2 regions of the Saccharomonospora amisosensis genome follow, and region 1 is predicted to be linked to the other one. Evidence: riboswitches for the same ligand, from Rfam matches in the RefSeq annotation. Region 1 holds a riboswitch; the other holds the start of a gene.
What was found. A riboswitch is a leader RNA that binds a small molecule or an ion and turns the genes downstream of it on or off. The one in region 1 is predicted to bind S-adenosylmethionine.

Region 1 (5,864 bases):
CCCGGGTGCGGTGTTGCCGTGGCCGCCCGGCTGGTGGGGTGGAGTGCTGGCACTCGGTGTGGTGGTGCTGCTTGTAGTCGCGCTGAGACACCGGGGTGTGCGCGCCGCGCTCGTGGTGGCTTTTGTCGCGTTGCTGCTGCTAATCCCGGCGCGGCTGGTGGCGTCGCCGTGGCCGCCGCGTGACTGGGTACTGGTGGCGTGCGATGTTGGCCAGGGCGACGGCATCGTGCTCGCGACAGGGGAACAGGACCGGGCCGTGGTGGTGGACACCGGACCGGAGCCAGGGCCGATGAACCGGTGTCTGGACCGCCTCGGTGTCGAACGGATACCGCTGGTGGTGCTGAGTCACCTGCACGCCGACCATGTCGGTGGGTTGGCGGCGGTGTTCGACGGCCGGGCGGTTGGGGCGATCGCCGTCGGGCCCGGCCGGACCCCGGACTGGGTATGGCGCGATGTCGTGGACCGAGCTTCGGCACATGGCACCCGAGTGGTGCGAGTCGGCATCGGCGATCGGCTCAGCTGGCCGGGACTGCGGCTGGACGTCCTAGGGCCGCGTTATGTCCCCTCCGAGCAAGGCGACGACGGAACGGAGGTCAACAACAGTTCGGTGGTTCTACGCGCCACAACGGCGGCGGGTCGGGTGCTACTGACCGGGGATGTGGAGTTGGCCGCGCAGGCGGACCTACTCGCTTCCGGAGCGGATCTGCGTGCGGAGGTGTTGAAGATCCCTCACCATGGCAGCCGGTACAGCCTTCCGCCGTTTCTCTCGGCGGTGGCACCCGGAATCGCGCTGGTGAGTGTGGGGGCGGACAACACCTACGGTCACCCGAACCCGGGCACGCTGCGCGATGCCGCGAGTCGCGGTGCACTCATCGCCCGTACGGACACCGGAGGTGACACGGCGATTGTCGGTATCGACGGGCAACCGGCTGTGGTGCGGCGTGGTCAATCCCGGTGATCTGTGGGCTGCCGCTCACCGGGCGGCCTGAAAGACCGGAGGGGCCGCGTGGTGCTCGCCGGGACGGCTGCCCTGCCAGACGGCCGCTGCCCTAGCCGGAGAGGGCCGCTCATTGCGGGCAAAGCCGTGTCCGGGGAGGCCATGCCGGAGGGCGTGCCTCAACGGGTGTTGTCGGGTCCTTACTCGCCCAGCACCTCTCGCACCGCGGCGGCGTTGGGGGCCACCGTGGCCTTGGGGCCGATGCGGTTCTCGAGGGCATCGAGGGTCTTCAGGCCGTCGCCGGTGATCAACAGCACGGTCTCGGCGTCGGGATCGAGCTTCCCGGCCTCGATGAGCTTCTTGGCGGTTGCCACGGTCACCCCACCCGCCGTCTCGGTGAAGATGCCCTCCGTGCGAGCCAGCAACCGGATACCTTCGACGACCTCCTCGTCGGTCACGTCCTCGATGGCACCGCCGGTGCGGCGGACGGTGTCGAGAACGTAGGGGCCGTCGGCGGGGTTGCCGATCGCCAGAGAACGGGCGATGGTGTCGGGCCGCACGGGCTGCACGACATCGTGGCCGTCCCGGAAGGCGGCGGAGACCGGCGAGCAACCGGTGGCCTGCGCGCCGAAGACCCGATACGGCGTCGGTTCGACGAGGCCGAGCTCGCCGAGCTCGCGGAAACCCTTGTCGACCTTGGTCAGCTGTGCGCCTGACGCGATCGGTACGACGATCTGCTCGGGCAGGCGCCATCCGAGTTGTTCGGCAACCTCGAAGGCGAGGGTCTTGGAGCCCTCGGAGTAGTAGGGCCGCACGTTGACGTTGACAAAAGCCCAGTTCTCGTGCTCAGCGGCGAGCTGGGTCGCGAGCCGGTTCACGTCGTCGTAGTTGCCGTCGACGGCGATGAGAGCGCCGTCGTACACGGCGGTAGTGAGGATCTTGGCCCGCTCGAGCGAGGACGGGATCAGCACCACCGATCGCCAGCCCGCCCTGGCCGCCGCGGCGGCCACGGCGTTGGCCAGATTGCCGGTGGAGGGGCAGGCGAGAGTGTCGAAGCCGAACTCGCGCGCGGCGGCCAGCGCGACGGCCACCACGCGGTCCTTGAACGAGTGCGTCGGGTTGCCGGTGTCGTCCTTCACCCAGATGCGTCGGACACCCAGCGCCTTCGCCAACTGGTCGGCTCGAACCAGCCGGGTACACCCAGGCTCGGTGTTCGGGATCTCCTCCACGTTCGACGGCACCGGCAGCAGCTTCTTGTAGCGCCAGATGTTGCGCGGGCCCGCCTCGATGTCCTCCCGGCGGACCCTGCCGAAGTCGTAGGCAACCTCCAGCGGCGAGAAGTCCTCGGCCGAGACGAACTCGGGGGCGAGTGGCTGGCGGTGGCCTTCCTCCTTGGAGACGAGCTCCACGGCGGGGCCGAGATCCACGGCGCGGCCGGTGGTGGTCGTTTCGACGGCTGCTGTCATCGCGAGGTTCCTTTCCTCATCTGTCCCGCGGGTACGGGTCGGAATTGGCACCGTGATCGCCAGCTACCTCGCGGAATCGAGATGACAGGCTGACGCCGGTTGCCGGGGCTTCTTCGGGCCGTTCCCTCTGCCCCTCTGGATGAGCGGTATTCGGTTGTCCGCCGGCCGGGCCGCGCGGTTCGGCTCACACCTTACGGCATGTCGATCAGCTCCTGCCATGCCGATGCGGGCTAGGTCACCGTGGCAGGATCGAGTCGTGACCGCGCCAGCCACTACTCCAGCGCCGCTGCACCTCGTGCTCGGTGACGAAGAACTGCTTGTCGAGCGGGCTGTGCGGGCGGCGCTCGACTCGGCACGCCTGGCCGACCCCGCTGCCGACATCACCCGAATGCGCGTATCGGACCTCACCCCATCCGGCCTGGCCGAGCTGGTGAGCCCATCGCTGTTCGCCGAGGGCAGGGTGGTCGTACTGGACACGGCACAGGACAGCTCCCAGGAGATCGCCGACGCGATCCTGGCTTATGTCGCGGACCCCGTGGACGGCGTGGTGCTCGTGGTCCTGCACAGCGGAGGTGGCAGAAGCAAGGCAGGCAAGTCGCTGCCTGCCGCGCTGCGAAAGGCTGGGGCGGTGGTGACCGAGTGCGCCAAGATCACCAAGCCTGCCGAGCGTGAGGCCTTCGTGCGTGGCGAGGTGCGCAGGGCGGGCGGGCGGATCGACGCGGGCGGAGTCGTCGCGCTGATCGACGCGGTCGGCTCGGATCTGCGTGAGCTGGCGTCGGCCGCGGCACAGCTCGTTGCGGACTCCGGTGGGTCGATCGACGAAGCGGCGGTGCGTCGGTATCACAGAGGCAAGGCCGACGTGACCGGGTTCCTGGTGGCAGAGAAGGCAGTCTCCGGTGATCGGGCGGCCGCGCTGGAGTCGGTGCGGTGGGCGCAGCAGATCGGCGTGCCACACGTGCTGGTGGCCGACGCGCTGGCCGACGCCGTGCGCACCATCGCCCGCGTGTCAGCGGCGGGCAGGGGTAACCCGAACCAGCTCGCCGGTGAACTGGGTATGCCGCCGTGGAAGATCCGCAAGGCGCAAGGCCAGTCCCGTGGGTGGAGTTCGAGCGGTCTCGCGGCCGCCATGCGTATTGTCGCCCGGGTGAATGCCGAGGTGAAGGGCGCGGCCGCCGATCCCGACTACGCCGTCGAGCGCGCCGTGCTGGACATCGTGGCCGCACGGCATCGCCGGTAGCGCACAAAACTCACCCCCGGTGACAACGTCACCGGGGGTGAGGCGATGCGGGCGCTCAGAGCGAGTTGACCTTGCGCGCCATCGCGGACTTCTTGTTGGCGGCCTGGTTCTTGTGGATGACGCCCTTGGTCGCAGCCTTGTCCAGCTTGCGAGCGGCCACACGCTGCAACTCCAGGGCCTTGTCGCGGTCGCCGGCGTCCGCGGCCTCGCGGAACTTCCGGATCGCGGTCTTGACCGCCGACTTCACCGACTGGTTGCGCAGACGTGCCTTCTCGTTGGTCTTGATGCGCTTCATCTGGGACTTGATGTTGGCCACGCGGGCGCTCCTTCGTGTTTCGGCGGAAGAACTCCGAGCCGTGTTCTCGTGGCCCCGACCGAACTCGGCCGGGCTTCCTCCCTGGCGGAATGCCACACGGCGACGGTTGACCAGCCTAACAAGTGACAGGTGAACGCCATGATGCAACCCCCTCGGCACCGCAGCCGTACAGCCGGCGGCCCGGTCGCCTGCCACCGTTGACCGACCGGTTCGATGATGAGCGTCTCCGCCACATGCACTCGTCGGCGTGAGACGGTAGTCGCATGGACGTGCTGAGTAGCCGGGTGCTGCTGCATCCAACGGACCCGCAGGCCACCACCGCGTTCTACCGCGACACGCTCGGGCTGGCGGTATATCGCGAGTTCCCGGGAGGGACGGTGTTCTTCCTCGGCGGTGGCTTCCTGGAGATCGTCGGGCGCGGCCAGGCAGGCCCCACCGCCGACATGGCACTGTGGCTGCAGGTCAGAGACCTGGCCGCGACCCTCGCCGAACTGCGGCAACGTGGCGTGGAGCCGTTCTCCGGGCCCAAGCGGGAGCCCTGGGGCCTCGACGAGGCCTGGATCCGCGATCCCGACGGCACGCGCATCGTGCTGGTGGAGGTTCCCGCCGAGCACCCGCTGCGCGTGGATGTCCGTGAACCCGCGTGACACCTCGACGTGTGTTACCGGCGTGCGAGTGGTGCGGTCGTCGACACCACAGCGACACGCGAAGCCACTGCGCAAGGTCGGCAACACGACGGTAGGAGCCCTCCCTGCTCACCGGGTGGGCTTGTAGGCGCGCAGCTGCGCAGCCCTGCTCGCCGCCACGCCGGGTGGCTGCCACACCCAGGTCTGCACGCCGGTGAAGCCTTCGGCCTCGAACTCGGCACCCAGTTCCTGGCGTGGTACCGGCAGCCACCTCTCGTGCGCGGACAGTACGAGGCGGCCGCCGGGTCGAAGCACGCGCAGCAACTCGACCAGCGCGGCGTCCCGGTCGTCCCACAGTTGCACGTTGTTCACGCTCAGTACGACGTCAACGGACTCGTCGGCCTGCCCCGTGGCGGCGGCGGTGCCCGCACGCAACTCCACGGTGCCCTGTTCGACCGCTTCCGAGCACCTGGCACGGCACATGGCAAGCATCTCCTCGGCCGGGTCGACCCCGATGACCAGCCGGGCACGATGCGCCGCCGCACGAAGGCCGACACCCGGTCCCGGCCCGATCACGAGCACGGTCTCGTCGCTCGCTGGGTTGGCCACCGACACCACGTGACGTTCCGTCGCGGCGTTGCCACGTGCCATGACGGCGCCGCCGAGCCTGCCGAGCAGGCCGCGCGGGTGTCCGAACGTCCGGTCGAGCACGTCTGCGAAAGAACTCATTCTTCGAGATCAGCACGACCGCGAGCGGCTCGCATCGGGGATGACCCGGAATTGCCGCCACCGGGGCATGGGAACATGGAGCTATCGCCCGCGAACGACCCGAGGTACCGAGTGACACAGAAGCGTCCGTCCGCCGACACCACCTTCACGCCCCCGGAGTTCATCAGGAACTTCTGCATCATCGCGCACATCGACCACGGCAAGTCCACCCTGGCCGACCGGATGCTGCAGCTCACGGGCGTCGTCGAGGCGAGGTCGATGCGGGACCAGTACCTCGACCGGATGGACATCGAGCGTGAGCGAGGCATCACGATCAAGGCGCAGAACGTGCGGCTGCCCTGGCGGCTGGGCGAGGAGGACCATGTCCTGCACCTGATCGACACCCCCGGCCACGTCGACTTCACCTACGAGGTGTCGCGGGCGCTCGAGGCATGCGAGGGCGCGATCCTGCTGGTGGACGCGGCTCAGGGGATCGAGGCGCAGACACTGGCCAACCTGTATCTCGCGCTGGAGAAGGACCTGCACATCATCCCGGTGCTGAACAAGATCGACC
Region 2 (5,864 bases), 2.8 Mb from region 1:
GTGGTTGGGCCTGCACTTTCCCGGCTGGGTCAGGGCACTGGTAGTGCCGCTCGCGGCGGCGGGATTCGTGGCCGGGCTCGCTCTCACCCAGGACCTCAACGTCGTCATCGGGCTGGCCTTCATGCTCCTGCCAGTCATGATCGGTGTCGCCGAGCTGGTGGCCCGGCAGGTGGACTCCATCGAGCGGACCCGCGACGAACTCGACCGGGTGGCGCAGTGGCGGGCCGCGCTCACCGCGACGCTCGCGCACGACGTACGCTCACCCCTCACCGCGCTCGAGCTGGCGGTCGAGACCCTGGCCGACGAAGACCTACCCCAAGCGCAACGCCACACCATCGCCGAAACCGCGCAACGGCAGGCACATCGCATCACCAAGCTGGCCACCGGCCTGCTCGACCTGGAGCGGGTCGACACCACCGGGGCGTTGCGCCTGGACATCGATGAGGTCAACGTCCGCGAGGCGGTCGAGAGCGCGCTGAACTACCTTCCCGCGAACCAGGCCACGGTGGACATCGACGGCGACCTCGTCGCCGAGCTGGACTCCGAGCGGTTCGAAGAGATCGTGTTCAACCTCAGCAACAACGCCATCCGGCATGCCGGACCCCCGGTGCATATCAGCGCCAGCACCGAAGAAGGCTGGCTCAACATCGCCTTCCGCGACTACGGCCCCGGTGTCCCCGACGAAGTGCTGCCCCAACTGTTCGGCCGATTCACCAGTCACCGCAACGGAAAGTCGGTCGGGCTGGGGCTGTGGATCGTGCGGCAACTGTGCCAGGCGCACGGGGGCGACGTCCGCTACGAGCCCGCCGATCCGGGCGCCCGTTTCGTCGTCACACTCCCCACAACCCAGCGCAGCAGCAGCAGAACCGAGCAGGACGCGGCGACAGCGAGCTGAGCCTGCGGCGCGGCGGCATCACGCGGCCAGGTTGCGCAGCCCCCGCAGGGTGTGAGTGATGTGAGCACCGCGCTCGACGATCCACGCCAGCGACGCGTCGGCACGCTGGCCGCGCACACCGAGCCGGAACCGGGCCACGGGCGTGTCGCCGATCCGGGTGATACCACCGCCGATCGTGGCCAGTTCGACGTCGAACCGTGCAGCCGCCTCGGAAAGCAGTGCGCCGATGGTGGCGAACCCGATCAGCACCACGTCCACTGCCAGGTCGTACTGCGCCACCTGAGCTCGCGTCGTCTCGATCGGGGGCAGCAGCGCGTCCGCGACCTTGCTGCCGGGTTTGCCGAGCAAGCTCAGCACCTTGCCGGTCTCGACCACCTCGCCCCGCTCCAGCAGCGCGACATCGTCGCAGACCCTGCGAGCGTCCGCGGCGCTGCGGGTGGTGAGCAGCACCGTGACACCCAACTCGGCGCGCGCCCGGTCCAGCACCGTGAGCACCGCACCCGACTCCTCAGCTTCAACCGCACCGGTCGGGTCGTCGACAAGCAACACGGCGGGGTTCGTCGCCAGTGCCCTGGCGACCGCCACCCGGCAACGCTGTCCCGAGGCCAGCTGGTCCGGCAACTGCGCGGCGCGGCGGGTGAGCCCGGCCAGGTCCAGCAGTTCCGAGACCCGGCCGCGCCGTCTTGGCGCGTCGACACCGAGCTGCTCCAGCGGTGCCGCCACGTTGCCCGCGACGGTGCGCTCAGGCCGCAACCGGGGGTCGACCACCGAAACCTGCCTTCTGGCGTCCCGCAACCGGCGACCGTCCAGCTTGCTGATGGCCATGCCGTCGAAGCGCACGACCCCACGATCCGGTCGTTCCCGCAACGCGACACAACGGGCGAGCGTGGACTTGCCTGCCCCAGCGGGGCCTACCACCGCGAACAGCGAGCCCGCGTCCACATTGAGGCTCACGTCGCGAAGCGCCACGACGGGCGCCGGGGACCCTGGGAATGACTTGCTGACGTTCTCGACGGTGATCACGAAAAGGCTCCAAAGCAACTGAAGGCGCAGGACGAGGGCGCGTCCGAAGGACGCGAACGAATCGGATCGAAATGAGCTCAGACGAGGGCGATGTGGCGACGACACGCACACACCGTGCGACGACCCTGGTCGACCACTCGGCGCCTTGTCAGGAGTCGGGAGCGATACACAAGTCCTCCATCGGTCCTGGCGGTAGCACCTGCCCCGGTGGGGTGGTTGCTGCGACGTCGGCGAGCCAGGTCTCTCGGTCGCTCGGGATGGATGCCCACAAAGTACACCTGACTCGGCGCGGCGAAAGCAAGGCCGGCAGCGAGGATCACACCTTTGCCGCAATGGCGGCGAAATCCTCCACACCGAGCTGCTCGCCACGGCTGTGCGGGTCGATTCCGGCCGCCGTGAGGAGTTCGGCCGCACGGTCGGCCGAACCCGCCCACGCGGCCAGCGCGGCGCGCAACGTCTTTCGCCGCTGCGAGAACGCCGCGTCCACGACCTCGAAAACTCCTCGGCGATCCACGCGGGCCGGCGGTGGCCGCCGCTCGAACTCCACGAGTGCGGAATCCACGTTCGGCACCGGCCAGAACACCGACCTGCTGACGGCGCTCACCTTGCGCGCCCTGCCGTACCAGGCGAGCTTCACGCTTGGCACCCCGTACACCCGACTCCCCGGTCGTGCGGCCATCCGGTCGGCCACCTCGGTCTGCACCATCACCAGCCCGTGGCCCATCGACGGCAGCTCCGAGAGCAGGTGGAGGACCACGGGAACGGCAACGTTGTACGGCAGGTTCGCCACGAGCGCGGTCGGCGGTCGCGGCATGTCCCGTGCGCGCAGGCCGAGCGCGTCGGCCCGAAGCACCGTAAGGCGGTCGGACGCGCCAGGAGCACGCTCGCGCACCGTCACCGGCAGGCGTGTCGCCAGCACCGGATCGATCTCCACGGCGATCACCTGCGCGCCACTGCCCAGCAGGCCAAGGGTCAGCGAGCCGAGACCGGGACCGACCTCCAGTACCACATCGCCAGGACCGACCTCGGCCAACTCCACGATGCGCCGCACGGTGTTGGCGTCGTGCACGAAGTTCTGGCCCAGCTTCTTGGTCGGCCGCAGGTCGAGCTCGTCCGCGAGTCGGCGGACGTCGGCGGGCCCCAGCAGGCCCGGTGGTTCGGTCACCGGGCCAGCCTAGAACGTGGCCGCACCTATTGCGGCAGGCCCAGCGACGAGGAGCAGGCCGGCCAGGCGCCGTAGCCACCACGGGAGTCGCGCACCTTCGTGGCGATAGCGATCTGCTGCTCACGGGTCGCCTCGTGGGGGTAGGCCGCGTACTGATCGCCGCCGTAGGCATCCCAGGTGGACTTGTTGAACTGCAGCCCGCCGTAGTAGCCGTTGCCGGTGTTGATGGACCAGTCGCCGCCGGACTCGCACTGCGCGAGGGAATCCCACACGCCGGCATCGCTGATCAGTGGCTGCTTGGTGCCCTTGCGGACGACCCGCTCCACGGCCTTCTTTACGATCTTGGTGGAGATCTCCTCGCGGCCGATCTCCTTACCGTTCTTCTGGGTGATCCGGTAGGTGACGACCATCTCGCCCGCCTTGCCGGGGTTCTCGACGATCTCCTTGCCCGCCTCGAGTTCGGAGTCCTCGATGTAGCGGGTGGGTGGCTCGATGGTCTCGGTGCGATTCACCACGGATACGCCGGTGCGGCTGATGCGCACCTCCGCGCCGTCGAGAAGCTTGAAGTCCAGCCCGTTCTCGACCTTGTCCTCCGGGCCGAGCTTCAGCCCGAGCTCGTTGATCAGCTCCTGCGCGTTCACGGCGTTCGTGGTCAGCTCACGTGGCTTGTCACCACCGTCGAGGAGGGTGATGTGCTTGAGGGTCTTGACCTCCAGCCGCATTCCCTCGAGTGGCACCTCGCCGGTGACCGGTGCGGAGAACCAGGTTCCCTGCTTGTTCAGGTCGTCGAGCCCGAGTTGGGTCAACGCCTCGCCGACGGTGGTGGCGCGCACCCAGGACTGCTGCTCCGCGCCGTCCACGACGAGTGTGAGCTCCCTGCCCCGCTCGAGTTTGATGACACCACCGTCGCCGACGGCTGCTTGCGGCGAAGGGGAAAGCGCGTCGTGAGCGCCGACGGTGATGCCCGCGTCCTCGAGCACCTCGCCCACCGTGTCGCCGAAGCTGCGCACGGTCTGGCGCTCGCCGTCCACGTCAAGCGTGACGCTCTTGTTCATCGCCAGCGCCGCGGCCCCGCCGCCGGTGAGGGTGATCATCACCGCGAGCACGGCGCCCTTGAGGAAGCGCTTCTTCCAGGTCCTGACCGCGCTCGCGAGGCCGTCCTTGGGTTCCTCCAGCGCCTGCGCGGGTCGAGCGGAACGGTCGCTCGTCTCGTCGGGAAGGACGATCGGCGGGAGCATCGTGGTCTCGGCGTTGATCAGCCGAATCAGCTCGTCGACATCGACGTCCGCCTCGTACATCAGGGCATCGGCGTCGGGGCCGAGAGCCGTCATCACGTCATGCCGCGTGACTTGCGGGTCGGGCGAGAAGTCGAGGTCGTCAAGCTCGCTCGGCCACTCGAGCATGGCGGTGGAGCCGCCCGCATGCCCAGGTCTACCAGTCACAGGGTCGATCCCTTTCGCATAAGTACACCGACTCCCGCAGTCAGCGCCGCCCCAAGCACCCCGCAGGGCGCTTCCCCGACGTACACCGACGTGACTGTGGGCCGGCCGCGCGGTGACTCGCAAAGTCACCACCCGACACGGTCACGGGACAATAACGAAGGCTGCGAGGTTGCGCAAACACCCCCCGCAGTCCAGTGAGGTTCGTCACTGCGCCTGTGGACGCGTGCGCGTACCCGAATGTCGCAGCCGGTGAACGTCCCGGTGACGGTGAGTTCATCGCGCGGCCCCTTCAGTCGCACCCAGCCCGAAGACCCGCTCGGCATTTCGGCGAACAGCCTCCGCGACCACGTCGACCGCCTGGCCACGCAACTCGGCGAGTCCACGAACCGTGTAGGCGGCGCAGTACGGCTCGTTGGGCCTGCCCCGGAACGGGTGCGGGGTGAGAAACGGCGCATCGGTCTCCACGAGCAGTTGCTCGTCGGGAACCAGCCTGGCTGCCTCGTGCAGCGCTCGGGCGTTGCGGAAGGTGACCGTGCCCGCGAACGAAAGCAGGTAACCCTGTGCCACGCAGCGGCGCGCGATGTCGGCGTCTGCGGAGAAGCAGTGGAACACCACCGACCTCGGTGCGCCTTCTTCCTCCAGAATCCGCAGCACGTCCTCGTGCGCGTCCCGGTCGTGGATCATGAGTGGCTTGTCCAGCCGCTTGGCGAGGTCGATGTGCCAGCGAAACGCGTCCTGCTGCGCCTTCGGCGGCGAGAAGTCCCAGTAGTAGTCCAGCCCGGTCTCACCGATCGAGACCACTCTTGGTGCCCGGGCAAGGCGTTCTATCTCAGAGCGCTCCGCCTCACCGAAATCCTTGGTACGGGTGGGATGCAACGCGACGGCGCCGTACAGCCGACTGTCCCAGTTGGACGCCTCGACCACCCAGCGGGCCGATGCCAGGTCGTCGGCGACCGTCACCACGGCGGCGATGCCCGCCGCCTGCGCCCTGTCGAGGGCGGCGGAGAGTGCCTCGGGCGTGGTGGCGCCGCAGGCGTCCAGGTGTGTGTGGGAGTCGATCGCCCACGCCGGAAGCGGCTCCGGCGCGGGCGGAAGCTCACGCGCGTTCAATGGGAGCCCAGTCCGGCCCGGTCTCGCCCAGCTTCGGGTCGAGCTTGGCGAACAGTGGCGTCGGTTTGGCGAGCGGCCGCCCGACCTCGATCGGAACCGACTCCCAGCGGGCCTGCTCGCCCGCGTAGTCGCCGGTCAGGATCGGGTTGATCCGGCCGGGAATGTCGAGGTCCTCGACCTCCTCCAGCCGAGGCTGCGCGGCCCACACCCCGGTACCGCCGAGCGCCTC

Region 2: linked by a shared signal. The riboswitch ahead of FHU38_RS04530 (methionine ABC transporter ATP-binding protein) and the one ahead of thrC (threonine synthase) in region 1 are both predicted to bind S-adenosylmethionine.

Annotation. Positions count from the first base shown of each region.
Region 1 is NZ_JAAOYM010000001.1:3,676,238-3,682,101, reverse strand. It holds gene FHU38_RS17865 (ComEC/Rec2 family competence protein) at 1-958, shown strand, start outside; gene thrC (threonine synthase) at 1,138-2,403, opposite strand; SAM riboswitch class I at 2,417-2,549, opposite strand; gene holA (DNA polymerase III subunit delta) at 2,660-3,640, shown strand; gene rpsT (30S ribosomal protein S20) at 3,696-3,956, opposite strand; gene FHU38_RS17845 (VOC family protein) at 4,220-4,603, shown strand; gene FHU38_RS17840 (class I SAM-dependent methyltransferase) at 4,712-5,311, opposite strand; gene lepA (translation elongation factor 4) at 5,423-5,864, shown strand, end outside.
Region 2 is NZ_JAAOYM010000001.1:918,903-924,766, reverse strand. It holds gene FHU38_RS27900 (sensor histidine kinase) at 1-895, shown strand, start outside; gene FHU38_RS04530 (methionine ABC transporter ATP-binding protein) at 914-1,918, opposite strand; SAM riboswitch class I at 2,093-2,182, opposite strand; gene rsmA (16S rRNA (adenine(1518)-N(6)/adenine(1519)-N(6))-dimethyltransferase RsmA) at 2,235-3,083, opposite strand; gene FHU38_RS04520 (resuscitation-promoting factor) at 3,110-4,486, opposite strand; gene FHU38_RS04515 (TatD family hydrolase) at 4,799-5,635, opposite strand; gene metG (methionine--tRNA ligase) at 5,622-5,864, opposite strand, start outside.